3 regions of the Streptomyces sp. NPDC001732 genome follow, and region 1 is predicted to be linked to each of the others. Evidence: riboswitches for the same ligand, from Rfam matches in the RefSeq annotation. Region 1 holds a riboswitch; each other region holds the start of a gene.
The links. A riboswitch is a leader RNA that binds a small molecule or an ion and turns the genes downstream of it on or off. The one in region 1 is predicted to bind cyclic di-AMP.
Positions count from the first base shown of each region.

Region 2: it holds a riboswitch for cyclic di-AMP, as region 1 does, so the genes downstream of both, ACWCXX_RS25190 (transglycosylase SLT domain-containing protein) here and ACWCXX_RS23860 (C40 family peptidase) in region 1, are expected to answer to the same signal.
Region 3: it holds a riboswitch for cyclic di-AMP, as region 1 does, so the genes downstream of both, ACWCXX_RS14575 (M23 family metallopeptidase) here and ACWCXX_RS23860 (C40 family peptidase) in region 1, are expected to answer to the same signal.

Region 1 covers NZ_JBSFFY010000027.1:6,876-12,377, forward strand. Annotated here, with positions in the region: gene ACWCXX_RS23845 (DUF397 domain-containing protein) at 1-75, opposite strand, end outside; gene ACWCXX_RS23850 (helix-turn-helix domain-containing protein) at 100-960, opposite strand; gene ACWCXX_RS23855 (ATP-binding protein) at 1,160-1,591, shown strand; gene ACWCXX_RS23860 (C40 family peptidase) at 1,673-2,146, opposite strand; cyclic di-AMP (ydaO/yuaA leader) riboswitch at 2,150-2,322, opposite strand; gene ACWCXX_RS23865 (hypothetical protein) at 2,715-3,023, opposite strand; gene ACWCXX_RS23870 (ATP-dependent Clp protease proteolytic subunit) at 3,031-3,666, opposite strand; gene ACWCXX_RS23875 (hypothetical protein) at 4,130-4,429, shown strand; partial or broken gene ACWCXX_RS23880 (GNAT family N-acetyltransferase) at 4,461-4,964, shown strand.
Region 2 covers NZ_JBSFFY010000030.1:38,647-44,148, reverse strand. Annotated here, with positions in the region: gene ACWCXX_RS25205 (APC family permease) at 1-1,167, opposite strand, end outside; gene ACWCXX_RS25200 (hypothetical protein) at 1,350-1,781, shown strand; gene ACWCXX_RS25195 (DUF305 domain-containing protein) at 1,885-2,556, shown strand; cyclic di-AMP (ydaO/yuaA leader) riboswitch at 2,913-3,101, shown strand; gene ACWCXX_RS25190 (transglycosylase SLT domain-containing protein) at 3,104-3,595, shown strand; gene ACWCXX_RS25185 (FAD-dependent monooxygenase) at 3,608-4,765, opposite strand; gene ACWCXX_RS25180 (TetR/AcrR family transcriptional regulator) at 4,863-5,453, shown strand.
Region 3 covers NZ_JBSFFY010000011.1:111,789-117,290, reverse strand. Annotated here, with positions in the region: gene ACWCXX_RS14590 (bifunctional acetate--CoA ligase family protein/GNAT family N-acetyltransferase) at 1-69, opposite strand, end outside; gene ACWCXX_RS14585 (HPr family phosphocarrier protein) at 242-523, shown strand; partial or broken gene ACWCXX_RS14580 (GntR family transcriptional regulator) at 671-943, opposite strand; gene ACWCXX_RS14575 (M23 family metallopeptidase) at 1,080-1,883, opposite strand; cyclic di-AMP (ydaO/yuaA leader) riboswitch at 1,897-2,061, opposite strand; gene ACWCXX_RS14570 (M16 family metallopeptidase) at 2,320-3,702, opposite strand; gene ACWCXX_RS14565 (M16 family metallopeptidase) at 3,729-5,114, opposite strand; gene ACWCXX_RS14560 (DNA gyrase/topoisomerase IV subunit A) at 5,391-5,502, shown strand, end outside.

The DNA of each region.
Region 1 (5,502 bases):
CACGCAGTTGTTCATACCTGTGCTGCGGCTGCTGCGCCGCCACCGTAAGTCGTGTGGTGCGGGGCAATCCGGCATGACGTCCTCTCGGGCGGTCCGAAGTCACCGGTCACCGCGGTCGATCGCGGCGATGAGGTCCAACGAGCGCTCGGGCGACAGCGCGTGTGCCTGCATCGTGCGGAAGGCCGAGCTGTACGCCTCAAGGTCTTCTTTCCGCTCCAGATAGAGGCTACTCGTCAAATGGTCGAGAACAATCACGTCGAGATCAGAAGTGTTCGGGAATGAGAAAATAACGAAAGGTCCGGTGAGTCCGGCGTAGCCGCCGACCGAGAACGGCAGCACCTGGAGCCGCACATGGGGGAGGTGGGCCACCCGGGCCAGATGACGCAACTGCTCCCTCATCACCCGGCGCCCGCCGACCTCCCGCCGCAGTACCGCCTCGTCGAGCACCGCGCTCAGCCGCAGCGGCGGATCGGTGCGCAGCACCCCCTGGCGGGCGAGGCGCACCTCCACCAGCGAGTCCAGCCGGGCCGCGGGCAGACCCTCCAGCGATGCCCGGGTCACCGCCCGCGCGTAGTCGGCCGTCTGCAGGAGCCCCGGCACCACCGAGGTCTCCAGGGTGCGCGCGGTCCGCGCCTGGGACTCCAGGCTGATGAAGTCGCGGTACTGGGGCGGGAGCAGGCCGCGATAGGCGTGCCACCATCCGGTGCCGCCCCCGCCGGCCGAGCACGCCAGGGTCGTCAGGAGGGTCCGCAACTGCGCGTCGTCCACGCCGTAGGCGTCCAGCAGCCGGGTCACATCGGCCGGCCGCACCCCGCTGACCCCGGTCTCGATCCGGCTGACCTTCGACTGGTGCCAGCCGAGTGTCCGCGCGGCGTCCCGGCTGGTCAGCCCCGACGCGTGGCGCAGGCTCCGGAGCTCCTCCCCGAGCTTGCGACGCCGTACCGCAGGACCGTGCCGCATCCACGACCTCCCTCGCCCGCCGAGCAGGCAGTTTGTCGCCCACGTACGGTTTTGCGTGGTGGGGTTCACCGCATCGGGCGACAGATATATGCATATCTTGGTGGATCACCGTTACAGAGGGCGGCATCGGTGGCAATCTGGCGCGAAGCACGACCTGGACCGACAGCAGGTCGGTCGGGTGGGAAAGGGGCGGCTTGCCATGGCGGATCATCAGGAAGCAAGCGTCACTCTGCCGAGCGAGCCGGTCTCGGTCGCGGCGGCCCGGAAGTACGTGGCCAGGGTGCTCACCGAATGGGGTCTGGCAGCCGACACCGAATTCGCCGACGGCATCCGGCTCATCGTCTCGGAACTCGCGACCAACGCCGTCCAGCACACCTTCGGGCAGTCGCCCACCTTCACGGTGGCTCTCCGGCTGGACCGGGAGGAACAACTGTCACTGGGGGTGACGGACAGTCATCCGCGTTGGCCCAGGCGGCTGCCCGCGGCCGTCCAGCAGGACAACGGGCGCGGCATGGTCATCATCCGGACCCTGGCCAAGGAGTGCGGGGGCCGACTGACCGTCACCCCCACCGTCGACGGCGGCAAGACGGTCTGGATCGTGCTCCCGTGGCCCGGTCCCGCGCACCACTGAGGACGGGGCCGGACGGGCGGTGGGCGTCACCGCCCGCCCGGAGTGCGGCCCGGGGCCGAGCCCCGGGCCGTCGGGCATGCTTCAGCGGACCCGCCCGTAGTAGACGCTCTTCGTCCAGATCTTCTCCAGCCGTACCACCGCGCCGGTCCGCGGCGAGTGCCAGATCTTTCCCTTCCCGGCGTAGATCCCCACGTGGTAGACGCTGCGGCCGTAGTGGAAGAAGACCAGGTCGCCGCGTTGCCGGTGCGAGGCCGAGATGTGGCGGGTCTTGTTGTACTGCTGCTGGGCCGTGCGGGGCAGCTGCTTGCCCGCCTTCTTGAACGAGTAGAGCGTCAGGCCGGAGCAGTCGAAACGGTTGGGGCCGGTGGCCCCCCAGCGGTAGGGCGAACCCTTCTTCGACGCGGCAATGCTGAGTGCCTTCATCGACCGGGTCGCGGCCTGGGCCTCCGTGGTGGCACCCGGGGCGAGCATGGTGCCGCCGACGGCGGCGAGCGTCAGAACCGAGGCCGTACCGGCCCGTGCGAGCAGAGACGGGACATGAACCTGCGCAGTCATGCGCAACCCTTCGTCAGCCGCCTGTGAAGGATGACCTGTCGGGTTCGGGCTGGCGAAGTTGCCCGGCCGCTTTCGGCGGCTTCACCCCGAGGGACGACCGATGTTCCGGCCGACCCGTTGTGCTCGGGTCCTCCACTCCTGCCGATCCACTTCCGTCGACCAGGCATCCGAGCGGCGGCAGGACTCGGCGTCCGCCCGGACCGCCCCGCCGCGGTGGCGGGGGCTTGTCGTCCCAGGGATCTTGACTCACTCACTGTCGGATTTCCGAGCCGAAACGGGGATATGTGAGGCTCCTCACGACTGACCCGTTCGAGTGGACATGGTGATTCCGACGGCTGTTCGGGACGTTCGGCGCGGTCCCGTACCAGGGGCGGAATGCCTGATTCCGTTCACCGGGTACGCGAAAAACGCAAGTCGGGAAATCCCTCGTGCGAGGGGTCTCCTACGCCGAACGAGCGAGGAATTTCGGTGCGCGCTCCGGGCGTGTCGGGTACGGGAGTTGAGTGACGCCCGCCGTCCGCCGGGGGAGTTGGCGTGCCCCGGCGGACGGGAGGGCCGGGGGCGTCGGTCAACTCGCCGGAGCCGGTGGTACGGTGACGCGCCCGGCCCGCCGCTCCCCGTCCAGTACGCGCAGCGCCCGGGCCAGGGTGGCGGCGTGGATCCGCGCCTCGCCGCGCTCGTGCATCAGTGTCAGCGCGTCCCGCAGGTCGCCGGCCCGTGAGACCAGCGCCTGTGCGGCGCGCAGCGCGCCGTAGGTGTCGCTGCCCCGGGCCGGGTTGATCCGGCCCAGCTGGTCGAGGACTTCGAGGTAGTGGTCGATGAACTCCCCCTCGGCGCGGGTCAGTGCGGGGAGCGGCGGGAAGTCGGGCGGTTGCACCGGGCGTTCACCTCGCGCCGTGCGCAGGGCGCGACGCCTTGCGGCTCTCCGTGATGTGGTCGACCAGGCCGTACGCCTTGGCGCCCGCCGCGTCGAGGACGAGGTCGCGCTCGATGTCGGTGGCGATCCGCCCGGTGTCGCGGCCCGTGTGACGGGCCAGCAGGTCGATGAGCATTCCGCGGACCCGTTCCAGCTCCCGCGCCTCGATCTCCAGGTCGGACGGCCGGCCCCGCACCGGTTCGGGGAGTGCGGGCTGCTGCACCACCACCCGGGCCCCGGGCAGTGCGTGACGGCGGCCGGGGGCGCCCGCGGCGAGCAGCGCCGCCGCGCAGGAACCGGCCTGGCCGAGGCAGTAGGTCTCCACCTCGCAGCTGAGGTACTCCATCGTGTCGTAGATCGCCGACATGGCCCCGAACGAGCCCCCGGGAGAGTTGATGTAGAGCGAGACGGGCCGGTCCGGGGCGTCGTGCTCCAGGTACATGAACTGGGCGATCAGGTCCGAGGCGGCCGCGTCGTCGACCGGGGTGCCGAGGAAGACGATCCGCTCGGCGAGCAGCCTGGAGTACGGGTCGAGAGTGCGGGTCCCGCTGCTGGTGCGCTCGGTGAACTCGGGCAGTACGTGGCGGGCGGTGGGACGGAACAGCATGGCGATGCCTTTCCTTCGGGTCTGCACGGCAGCCTGCACATGTGTCTGTAAAAAATGTACAGGACGTACAGTAGATTATGGTGGGCGTGATCCTGGTGATCCACTGGAAATCCCAGTTCAGAGGCTGTTTCTGCTGTTCGCCGAGGGCAGAGGTCTCACAATCTCCAGACGTCTTGATCATCAGGCTGCTTCGCCCGCACTGAAACCGAGTGGAGGAGTGAGGTGGTCCGAGTCGACGCGGAGGTCCTCGGGGCTCGGGTGGACGTACATCCGCTCGATGAAGGTGGCGTTGGCATGCCCGGCCCATGCGGCGAGGGCGACGTTCGGCCCGCCGTTGACGGAAAGAAACGTGAGGCACGAGGGGCGCGCGTCGTGGAGCCGGACCCCCCCGCAGCTCCGGCTTCCGCTGCAGGGAGCACGCGGCCTCACGCAGGTGGCGAGTCGTGAGAGGCCGGCCGAGGTGGTCGACGGACACATAGCCAGAGCGCTGATAAAGCGCGCCCGCCGCCTGCTGTACGACGACACCATCCGGACCGAAGGCCGCCTGGCCGGCCTGCCGTTGCTCCTTCATGCCCAGGGGCCAGTGGCGATTTCCCGGCTGACCGCCGGTCACATCGAAGAGACGAACGGGACCGTCCGCATCCGTCTCGGCGACATCGCGGTCACCTTGTCCGGGCCCGTCGCCGGGCTGGCCCGGGAGCAAGCCGCCGCCGGGGACTGGGGCGCCTGCGCGGCGGAGGTCAGCCGCCGCCGGCCATGACATCCGATCCAAGGGCAAGGGAGCAACACAGATGCTGCTACGTGATGTGGAGCACGGCGACGTCGACGCCTACGTCCGGATGCGATGCGACCCGATCATGATGGCCGAACTGGGCGGCCCGCTGCCTCGCGAAGGCATGGAGGCGAAGGTCCAACGCGATGTTCAACGGGCGGTGGCGGGCACCGACTGGACAAAGATGATCGTGCCCGATGAGGCCGAGCCGGACGTGGTCGCGGGAACCGTGACCTTGTGGCCCCACGACGCGGACGGCGAGCGCATCTCCGAGATCGGCTGGATGGTACTGCCGGAGTTCCAGGGACGGGGACTCGGCAAGCAGGGCGTCCGCATGCTGCTCGAACTGGCTCGCGACGACAGCCGGTGGGGGCTGGTACACGCATTTCCGGCAACAAGCAACGCCCGGTCCAACGGCATCTGCCGCGCCCTCGGTTTCCGACTCCTGGGCAAGCGTGACGTGCCCTTCGCCGGTCGAGTCCTGGAAGCCAACCACTGGACTGTCGATCCTCGCACCGACCTGATCCGATACCGATCCGCAGCACGCCGGGGCCCACGCGAAGCCCCGGCCGGGGGCATTCAGAGAGTTTCAACACCCGACTCCACCATCACACCCCCAGCCTGATGCCCACAAGGAAATGCTCGGGGCGTGGGAACGCCTGGATGTTCCACTGATCACCGCCGCCTGAGAGCGCCTCCGCCCTGCCTCGCCGGACAGGGCGGAGGCGTTTGTCCGCTCGGTGGGGCACTCGTCGTCAGCCGGTGACGAGCCTCTTCGTGGGTGACCGCTACGGAGACCATCCCCCAGGAGCTCCCGACGAGCCGCTTTGCTACGGATTCGCTTTACCTCGCTCATCCCGGTGTCGGCTTCCCGATCCTTATTCACGACTGCATGACAGACCTGTCGGCCGGGGCGGGTTCCCGGTGGCCGTACATACGCGGCCAGGCCATTGATGACACCTACCTCGCCCGCGTGTGCCGGAGCTCATGCTTGCCCTGATGGAGGGGCGCACCTTCGCCCGACCTCTCGAAGTGTCCGGGTGGGGATACGTGAACCTGTT
Region 2 (5,502 bases), on a different contig from region 1:
CGCGAAGGCGAGCAGCAGACAGCCCGCCAGACCGATGACGGGCACGGCGCGGGGCGGCCGGCCCTCGTCGGGGCCGAGCGTCCGGGCGGCGGCATTGGCGACGGCGTAGTACACGAGGACCCCGAAGGACGAGAAGCCGATCGTCCCCCGGAGGTCCGCGGTGGCGGCGAGGACGGCGACCACGGCACCCACGGCGAGCTCCGCCCGGTGGGGGACCGCGAAGCGCGGGTGCACCGCGGCCAGGACGTGCGGCAGATGACGGTCGCGGGCCATGGCCAGGACGGTGCGCGAGACGCCCAGGACCAGTGCGAGCAGCGAGCCGAGCGCGGCGACGGCCGCACCGGCCCGGACCACGGGCACGAGACCGGGCGCCCCCGCCGCACGCGCTGCCTCGGCCAGCGGCGCCGGGGAATGGGCGAGACGGTCGGGGCCCAGGACGGCGAGCAGGGTGACGGCCACGGCGGCGTAGACGAACAGGGTGATGCCCAGCGCGAGGGGGATCGCCCGGGGGATGGTGTGCCGCGGGTCGCGGACCTCTTCCCCGAGCGTGGCGATCCGCGCGTAGCCCGCGAACGCGAAGAACAGCAGACCGGCCGCCCGGAGCACGCCGCCGACCGTGGCGTCCGCCCCGATGGCCAGGCGCCCGGTGTCCGCGGTGCCGCCGCCGAGACCGGCGACGACCACCGCCGCGAGGACGGCGAGCACGAAGGCGACGGCCACCCGGGTCAGCCGGGCGGACCGGTGCACCCCGACGCAGTTGAGGGCGGTCAGCGCCACCACCGCGGCGACGGCCACCGCACGCTCCTGGCCGGGCCACGCATAGGACCCGACGGCCAGTGACATCGCCGCGCAGGAAGCCGTCTTGCCCACGACGAAGCCCCACCCGGCGAGATGGCCCCAGAAGTCGCCGAGACGCTCCCTCCCGTACACATAGGTGCCGCCGGACGCCGGATGGCGGGCGGCCAGACGGGCGGAGGACGTCGCGTTGCAGTAGGCCACCACCGCAGCCAGGCCCAGGCCGATCAGCAGACCGGACCCGGCCGCGCCCGCGGCGGGCGCGAACGCGACGAAGACGCCCGCCCCGATCATCGAGCCCAGGCCGATCACCACGGCGTCGGACACGCCCAGACGGCGTCTCAACCCGCCCGTTCCCCTCGGCGCGTTCATCGCTCTGCTCCCCGTCGGAACCCCGCGCGGGAGGTTCCCGCGAACGGTCGGGGCGCCCGCTCCGGGGGCACGGTAACCGAGCAAGGTGTACGGCCGGGGGTGCCGCGGGCCGGACAAACCCGGTGGGGGTATCGTCGGACTCGCACCGCAGGGCCCGTACGACCGAGGAGTTCGAGGCAGCCGTGGATCGCGGACCGACGCGCGCACCGGGAGTGTCCCGGCTGCTCGTGCTGTGCGCCGTCCTGTGCGGTCTGTTCCTCATGCACGGCGCCCCGGTCGCCGCGGCCGGGGGCTGCCACGACGCGATGACGACGCTCCCGGAGCGGTCCGCGCCCCTCTCGGCCGTGCCCATGGCGATGGCCGGACACGCCACCGTGCAGCACGGGGACGACGCCCTCCGGGTGGCCGCGGCCCCGTCCCCGGCGGGCGGCGAGTCGTGCGTGTTCACCCACGTCCGGGACCGGGTGCTGCCGCTGCTCCTCGCACTGGGCCTGGTGGTCCTGGCGGTCCGGGGCGTCGCCGGGCACCGTGCGGCCGTGCGCGGGCCGGCACGACGGGGGCCGCCGTTCGGCGGCAGGGATCTGCTGCTCCAGGTGTGCATCGCGCGGACGTGACAGGGAACCGCCGGTTCCCGGCCCACCGGGGCCGGACCGGCCGGACGACCCCGCCCGTTCCACGCGCCACCGACGTGGCGCGTCCACCTGGAAAGAATCCAGCATGCGCGTTTCCCTGCCCACCGCTGTCCGCCGCCGTCGCGCACTCGCGGCCGCCGGTGCCGTCGCCGCCCTCGCCCTGGCGCTCACGGCGTGCGGCTCCTCCGACGAAACGAAGTCCGACGACCCGTCCGTGCCCGGCATGGGCCATGGCTCCGGCAGCGCCTCCGCACCGGCCGCCCCGGGCGGTGCGTTCAACGACGCGGACGTGAAGTTCGCGCAGGACATGATCCCGCATCACCAGCAGGCCATCGAGATGGCGAAGCTGGCCGACGGCCGTGCCGCCGACGCCGAGATCAAGAAGCTGGCCACCGCGATCGAGAAGGCCCAGGATCCCGAGATCGACACGTTGAAGGGCTGGCTGGCGTCGTGGGGCAAGCCGCTGCCGGAATCCCCGAAGGGTGACATGCCCGGAATGGATCACGGCTCCCACGGCGCGGGAATGCCCGGAATGATGTCCGACAAGGACATGAGCGATTTGAAGGCCGCTGCGGGCAAGGACTTCGACAAGAAGTTCGCCCAGCTCATGATCGCCCATCACCAAGGCGCGGTCACCATGGCCCGGGACGAGCAGAAGAAGGGCGACAACGCCGAGGCGAAGAAGCTCGCCGAGGCCGTGGTGACGGCCCAGACCGCAGAGATCGAGCAGATGAACAAGATCCTCGAAAGGCTCTGATCCCGGCACGGGTGGGGCCCCGCCATGCGGGGCCCCACCTCCCGGACGAAGAGTCAAATGTAATTGCATGGGCGATTTGCCCCATTGGTGTAACTGGGCGGTGAAGGGGGGTTAGCCCCTTTCATGCCGCTTCGATGGGGGGCGAAATGCACCTTTTGCGATTAAGTGGTGCGCATCACGTTCGATGTCCGTGATGCCATGCCGGACGGTCCGGTTCCCTTTTCCTGCAAGGGGATTCGGCCGTTCGATGTGAAGTGCGTTACTGAATTCCCCGCAATTCGATCTTGCGAATGAATTGTGCGCGGAATTCGGGGGCTTGTCCCTTTCGGTGTTTCTCGCCTACGGTCACCGTCAATCCGGACGGAACGCCGAATCCTGCCGCTGTCCGGCAATCCGACCCACTCGTGCACGGCAGGAACGGGGGACCCAGGCAAGCCGCCGATCCGGTATCCGGAACGGCTCGGGGTGAAGCCGCATTCGCGTGCGGCCGGGCATCTCCAGCCCGAACCCGACAGCTCACCTCGTAGGCGACGGAGAGGAATTCACCATGCCCGCAAAGGGTGCGTACCGTCGTCGCAGGCCCGTTTCGCCGGTCCGGGGTTTCATCGCCGTGGGCACGGGCGTGGCCGCCCTCGTGCTCCCGCTGGCCGTCGCCGGAGCGGCGTCGGCAACGCCGGCGCAGTCCGCCGGTGCCGTCACCGCGCAGCCCGTGACGTACACGAACGATCTGGACGGCTGGATCAGGGAGTCGCTGGCCGTCATGGCCCAGCACAACATCCCCGGCAGCTACGAGGGCATCCACCGCAACATCATGCGCGAGTCCTCCGGCAACCCCCGGGCCATCAACAACTGGGACTCCAACGCCGCCGCCGGAACGCCCTCCAAGGGGCTCCTCCAGATCATCGACCCCACGTTCCGCGCCTACCACGTGCCCGGTACGTCGATGGACAGCTACGACCCGGTCGCCAACATCACGGCGGCGTGCAACTACGCCGCCGCCAGGTACGGGTCCATCGACAACGTCAACGGGGCCTACTGACGCACCGCACGGTCAGTCCGGCCGCGGGGGCGTCCAGTCGGCGTGCCGCAGGATCGTGCGGACGGTGACCCGCGACGGTGCCAGCCGCAGCGCCGTGTCGCGCAGGGCGATCGCCACCGGATGCGACAACTGCTGGCCCATCCGGCCGGCCCGACGGGCCGCCCTCGCGACCGACTGGCTGCGGGGGCGGCGCTCGGCGTCGTAGCGACCGAGCGCCGCTTCGACGGAGGGCGCGGTGCGGAGCGCGGCGGCCAGCGACACCGCGTCCTCCAGCGCCTGGCAGGCCCCCTGGCCGAGGTTCGGGGTCATCGCGTGGGCGGCGTCGCCGAGAAGGGCGATCCGCCCGACCGCGTAGGAGGGCAGCGGGGCGACCAGCTCGTTGACGTCGTGATGCAGCACGGCGTCGGGCCGGGTCGCGGCCAGCAGGGCCGGAATGGGGTCGTGCCAGTCGCCGAACCGGCGGCGGGCCTCGGCGAGCGGATCCGGACTGCGCACACCGGCGGGCGAGTTGAACACCGCGTGCCACTCGGCCCGGCCGTCGGCGAACACGATGTGCCCGAACTCGGCCCCCCGGCCCCAGGTCAGCTCGAAGTCGGTGCGCAGCTCCACCGGCGACTCCGTGATGGCCCGCAGCACCGTCGAGCCGCTGTGGACCGGGCCGGGATGGCCGGGAAAGAGCTGCGCCCGCAACCGGCTGTTCACGCCGTCGGCGGCCACGACCAGATCCGCGTCGAGAACGGTGTCGCCGACCGCGATCCGTACCCGGGAGGCGTCGGAACGGTCGACGGACGTCACCTCGGCCCCGACGACCAGGGACCCGGCGGGCAGCTCCGCGCGCAGCAGCCGGTGCAGCACGGACCGGGGAATGCCCACGATCGGGGTGCCCAGCTCGCGTTCCAGCGCCGCCCCGTCCATGCGCGCCAGCAGACGCCCGCCCGGACTTCGGGTGCCGCCCGTGTACTGGGGCCGGGCAGCCGCGCGCACCGCCGCTCCGACGCCGAGGGCGTCCAGCGCGCGGATGCCGTTCGCGTGCAGGGAGATGCCCGCGCCCGCGTCGTCCAGCACGGGACTGCGCTCGACGACGGTCGTCTCCCATCCGATGCGGCGCAGCCCGATCGCGGCTGCCAGCCCGCCGATGCCCCCGCCGACCACCACCGCACTGCCGCCCATGCCGGCCCCCTCTTCCGTCCCGTCCCGCCACGCCCTCGGTCTTCTACATCTGTAGAAGGAGGGTACTACGCCGCCTCTACAGGTGTAGAAAGAGGGGATGAGCACCGATCGACGCACCGTTCTCGCCGACGCCGCCATCGAGGTGCTGGCCGACGAGGGGATGCGCGGACTGACCCACCGTGCCGTGGACCGGGCGGCGGACCTTCCTGCGGGCACCACCTCGGCCTACTTCCGTACGCGCAGGGCTCTGCTCGCCGGGCTCGTCCGGCGGCTCGTCGAGCGGGACCAGGCGGAGTTGCAGGCGGCGGGGGAGCGGACGCCGGTGCCGAGGACCCCCGGCGAACTCACGGACGGACTCGCCGCGTTCGTCGCGGGACGGCTCACCGGGGAGGGGCGGCGGCGCTCGCTCGCCCGTTACGCGTGCGCGGTCGAGAGTGTGCGCCACCCGGAGCTGCGCGAGATCCTCGTACCCCGCCGGAACGCGGCACGGGAGACCGTGCGGGAGTTCCTGGACGCGCGGGGCGTGGCGGACGCCGAGGGGCGCACCCTCACCCTGCTGGCCTGCGTGGACGGGCTGGTCTTCGACCGGCTGGTGGGCGGCGGGGACGTGCCGAGGGGTGAGATCGCGGGACTGGTCGCCGCGGCACTGCGGACACCCGGAGCGGGCGGCGGCCTCGTGGCCCCCTGAGCCGTACGGCGACCGGGGCACGGCCGGGCCCACGCGCCCGCCGGGGAGA
Region 3 (5,502 bases), on a different contig from region 1:
GAGCACCACGTCGGCTTCCCAGTGGTCGGGGTAGGCGTGATGCGGACTCTGCTCCGGGGCGGGCTGCATGGGCAAAGACTACGGCGCCACCAGCGGTCGCGTGGGGCTCGGGGCCGGGGCAGGCTGGGAGGGCCGATCGGCGGTACCGCGGGCGTCGCGGGCACGTTCCGGGTCGGCCGGAGCACCGCGCACCGCGTGAGAGAATGGTCTAGACAACTTTTGATTCATGAAGGGCAGAACCATGGCTGAGCGCCGCGTCAACGTCGGTTGGGCCGAGGGCCTGCACGCCCGCCCCGCTTCCATCTTCGTCCGTGCCGCCACGGCTTCCGGCATCCCCATGACGATCGCCAAGGCCGACGGCACCCCGGTGAACGCCGCCTCCATGCTCGCGGTGCTCGGCCTCGGTGCGCAGGGCGGCGAGGAGATCGTGCTCGCGTCCGACGCCGACAACGCCGAGGTCGCCCTGGACCGCCTGGCGAAGCTGGTCGCCGAGGGGCTCGAGGAGCTCCCGGAGACCGTCTGAAACATTTTCCGCAAGAGAGCCGCGGCACCCTGAACCGGAGCCGCGGCTCTTCTGTTTTCCGGAACGGACCGGCCGGAACGCGCCCGGGTCCACGGAATTCCGGCCGTTGGCATCAGGGCGGGAAGAACTCGGCCCGAACGAATTCGGGCGGAAGGGGTTCCCGCTCCCTCGCCCGGCCCGGTCGCGGCCGGGCCGGGCCGGGCCGCGCAGCACCTTGAGGTGTGCCTCGGTGCGGCGCCGGGCGGCGCGCTGCACCCAGCGGCTCCAGCAGCATCCGGGCCTCCGGGAGGTCGGCTGCCTCCGGCTCAGCGGGGTCTGCACCCCAGAGGCCGCGTGCCGGCGGGTGATCACGAACCCCCTCGGCCCCGGGGTCCGCAACGTCTCTCTCGCCGGAACACGGAAAACCCCGTACCGACGCACCGACGTTGGGCTGTGGGACGGGTCGGCAGGCGGGCAGGCGCTCGCGCCGGGGTGCCGGGCGGGTACGCCGATGGCCCCGGCGGGCTGCTTCCGGGGCCATCGGGAGGTGCGGAGAGGTACCGCGAGGAGGTGCGGGTCAGATGTTGACGCCGTGGGCGCGCAGGTATGCGACGGGGTCCACGTCGGAGCCGTATACCGGGGTCGTGCGGGCCTCGAAGTGGAGGTGGGGACCGGTGGAGTTGCCGGTCGAGCCTGAGAGGCCGATCTGCTGGCCCGCGCCGACGCTCTGGCCGACGGAGACGCCGATCGAGGAGAGATGGCCGTACTGCGTATACGTCCCGTCCGTCATCCGGAGCACGATGTTGTTGCCGTACGCGCCGCCCCAGCCGGCCTCGACGACCGTACCGGCGCCGACGGCGACGACGGAACTGCCGGACGCGGCGTGGAAGTCGATGCCCGAGTGGCTGCCGGAGGACCAGAGCGAGCCGCTGGACTTGTAGCCGGTGCTGATGTACGAACCGGCGACCGGCAGCCGGAAGGAGCCCAGCCGGGCGCGTTCGGCGGACCGGGCGGCGCGCGCCTCCTCGGCACGCGCCTCGGCCGCGCGCTTCGCTTCGGCCCTGGCCTTCGCCTCGGCCTTCTTCTTGGCCTCCGCCTTCTTCTCGGCTTCCGCCTTCGCCTTCGCCGCGACGTCGGCCTGGTGCTTCTGCACGTCGGCCTGGGCGTCGATCTGATCGGCGAGGGTCGCGTCGATGGCGATGACCTGGTTCAGGCCGGTCTCGCTCGTGGAGGGGGCCTCGGAGTCCGCGGCGAGGGCCGGGGAGGCCAGGCCGCCGATGACTCCGGTGGTGGCCAGAGCCGCGACGCCGACGACCTTCGCGCTCCCGCGCGTCAGGCGGCTCGGGGCACGGTGCTTCCCGGTGGCACGGGTGAACGCCATGAAGTGGCTGGTCCTTTCCTTCCTTCTCGCCTACCGGGTTAGCTGACGGGTTCGGAGCAGGAAGGTCTCCTACGGGCGCCCCGGCCGTCGCGGCTCGGGCGTCCGATTCACCCCAGGGACTGCATGGGTCCCCGGCTCCCCCGGCTCGCGCCTGACGGGGACTCGGCGATGACTGCCCGGTACGTCGCGGTTGCGGCATACGAGTGGCGGGCAGCCCAGCCGACGCTAAGCGGGGCCGCTTTCATTCACCAAACGGACAGGCCGTTTTGTAGCGCATCCCACAGGGCAGACAGGCAACCTCCCTCACAAGGGCGGACAAAAGGGAGGGTCTCGGCGAAATCCCTCTCACCCAGATCCTCCCTTCGTCCCGATATGCGAATGCCCGACCGGCCGGTCCGCGCCTGGGCTCAGGCGACCGGCGGGGCCGTTCCGCTCGTCAGCCGGTGACCACCGACACCTCTCCGATGCCCAGCGCCCGGACCGGCTCCGCGATCCGGGCCGCGTCACCGACGAGGACCGTGACCAGCCGGTCCTCGGGGAAGGCGTTGACGACCGCCGCGGTCGCCTCGACCGTGCCGGTCTCCGCGAGCCGGGCGTACAGGTGCGCCTGGTAGTCGTCCGGGAGGTGCTGCTCGACCTGGTCGGCGAGGGTGCTCGCGATGGAGGCCGCGGTCTCGAACTTCAGGGGCGCCACACCCACGAGGTTCTGCACGGCCGTCTCGCGCTCCTCGTCGGTCAGGCCCTCCGCCGCCAGGGTCCGCAGGACCGTCCACAGGTCCTTGAGCGCCGGCTCGGTGGACTCCGTGTCCACGGAACCGCTGATGGCGAGCATCGCGGCACCGGTCGCGCCCGACGCGGAGTCCGGGGCCGACGACCGCAGCACCTGGGCGAAGGCCCGCACACCGTAGGTGTAGCCCTTCTCCTCGCGCAGCACCCGGTCCAGCCGGGAGGTGAGCGTGCCGCCCAGGCAGTACGTGCCGAGCGTCTGGGCCGGCCACACGCTGTCGTGCCGGTCGGCGCCGATCCGGCCGATCAGCAGCTGCGTCTGCACCGCGCCCGGACGGTCGACGATCACCACCCGCCCGGTGTCGTCGGCGGTGATCGGCGGGGCGGTCCGGGGCTCGGCGGGCTCGCCCGACCAGTCGCCGAGCGTGTCGGCGAGCAGGGCGTCCAGGTCGATGCCGGTGAGGTCGCCGACGATCACGGCGGTCGCGGTGGACGGCCTGACGTGGGCGTCGAAGAACGCGCGCACCGCCGCCGAGTCGATCCGCTCCACCGTCTCCTCGGTGCCTTGACGCGGGCGCGACATCCGTGCCGCGGCCGGGAACAGTTCCTTGGAGAGCTGCTTGGCGGCGCGCCTGGCCGGGTTGGCCTGCTCGTGCGGGATCTCGTCGAGCCGGTTGCGCACCAGCCGCTCGATCTCGCCGTCCGCGAAGGCGGGCGCCCGGAGCGCCTCGGCGACCAGTGCCAGGGCCTTGGAGAGCCGGGAGGCCGGAACCTCCAGGGAGACCCGGACGCCGGGGTGGTCGGCATGCGCGTCGAGGGTGGCGCCGCAGCGCTCCAGCTCGGCGGCGAACTCCTCCGCGGTGTGCTTGTCCGTGCCCTCGGAGAGCGCCCGCGACATGATCATGGCCACGCCGTCGAAGCCCTCGGGCTCGGCGTCCAGCGGGGCGTCGAGGAAGATCTCCACCGCGACGACCTGCTGGCCGGGGCGGTGGCAGCGCAGCACCGTCAGGCCGTTGGGCAGGGAGCCCCGCTCCGGCGCGGGAAAGGCCCAGGGCCGGGCGACGCCGGGGGCCGGCTGCGGGTGGTACTGCATCGAAACTCCAGTCGCGGCGGCGTCGGTCACTTGCCCGCTCCTTCGTGCGCGTCGGTGTCGTCGGCGTCGGTCTCCGCCATGTCGGCGGGCTCGGCCGTATCGGCGGGCTCGGCCGACTCGACCGGCTCGTAGACCAGCACCGCCCGGTTGTCGGGGCGCAGCTGGGCCCTGGCGGCGGCCTGGACCTCCTCCGCGGTGACGTCGAGCACCCGCTGCACGGCGGTCAGGGCGAGCTGCGGGTCGCCGAACAGCACGGCGAAGCGGCACAGTTCGTCCGCGCGGCCCGCGACCGTGCCGAGCCGGTCCAGCCACTCGCGCTCCAACTGGGCCTGCGCACGCTCCATTTCCTCGGGTGTGGGGCCCTCGGCGGCGAACCGGGCGAGCTCCTCGTCGACCGCGGCCTCGACCTGCGGCACCTCGACCCCGCCGGACATCTTGACGTCCAGCCAGCCGAGCGAGGGCGCCCCGGCCAGTCTCAGCAGCCCGAACCCGGCCGCCACGGCCGTACGGTCACGGCGGACGAGACGGTTGTGCAGCCGGGACGACTCGCCGCCGCCGAGCACGGTCAGCGCGAGGTCCGCCGCGTCACACTCCCGGGTGCCGTCGTGCGGCAGCCGGTAGGCGGCCATCAGGGCGCGCGCCGGGACCTCCTCGCGGACCTCCTCGCGCAGTTGCTCGCCGATGATCTCGGGGAGCGCGCCGTCGCGCGGCGGCTGCTTGCCGTCGTGGGACGGGATGGAGCCGAAGTACTTCTCGATCCAGGCGAGGGTCTGCTCGGGGTCGATGTCGCCGACGACCGAGAGCACCGCGTTGTTGGGCGCGTAGTAGGTACGGAAGAAGGTGCGCGCGTCCTCCAGGGTCGCGGCGTCCAGGTCGGCCATCGAGCCGATCGGGGTGTGGTGGTACGGGTGGCCCTCGGGGTAGGCCAGGGCGGTCAGCCTCTCGAACGCCGTGCCGTAGGGGACGTTGTCGTAGCGCTGGCGGCGCTCGTTCTTGACGACGTCCCGCTGGTTCTCCATCGACTCCTCGTCGAGCGCGGCGAGCAGCGAGCCCATGCGGTCGGCCTCCAGCCAGAGGGCCAGCTCCAGCTGGTGGGCGGGCATGGTCTCGAAGTAGTTGGTGCGCTCGAAGCTGGTGGTCCCGTTGAGCGAACCGCCGGCCCCCTGCACCAGCTCGAAGTGGCCGTTCCCCTTGACCTGGCCGGAGCCCTGGAACATCAGGTGCTCGAAGAGGTGAGCCAGGCCGGTGCGTCCCTCGACCTCGTGGCGCGAGCCGACGTCGTACCAGAGGCAGACCGCGGCGACCGGGGTCAGATGGTCCTCGGAGAGCACCACGCGCAGGCCGTTGGCCAGGCGGTGCTCGGTCGCTGTCAAGCCGCCGGAACCGGCCTGAGCTGTGGCCGTGTGACCCATGGGCATGTACGTCCCTTCGATCGCGATACTGGATTTCCTGCGAGACCTGCCACTGTAAGCAAGCGCACACGCGCCTGGCGAAGTTCCCGTCCCGCGGAAGTTCGCGTGAAAGGGGGGCGCACCCCCCGCGCGCAGGGGCGGGAAACACCCTCGGCGGGCGCCCCGGACGCCCTTTGGGCCGGGTCGAGGTCGGGGATGTCAGTGCGGCGGTCCACAATGGTCCGCGTCAGAACCTGAGGTTGCCCGAACAGAATCCGTGAAGGAGTCGCAGCAGCGATGGCCCGCCGCAGCACGAAGACCCCGCCGCCGGACGACTTCGAGGAGAAGATCCTCGACATCGACGTCGTCGACGAAATGCAGGGCTCCTTCCTCGAGTACGCGTACTCGG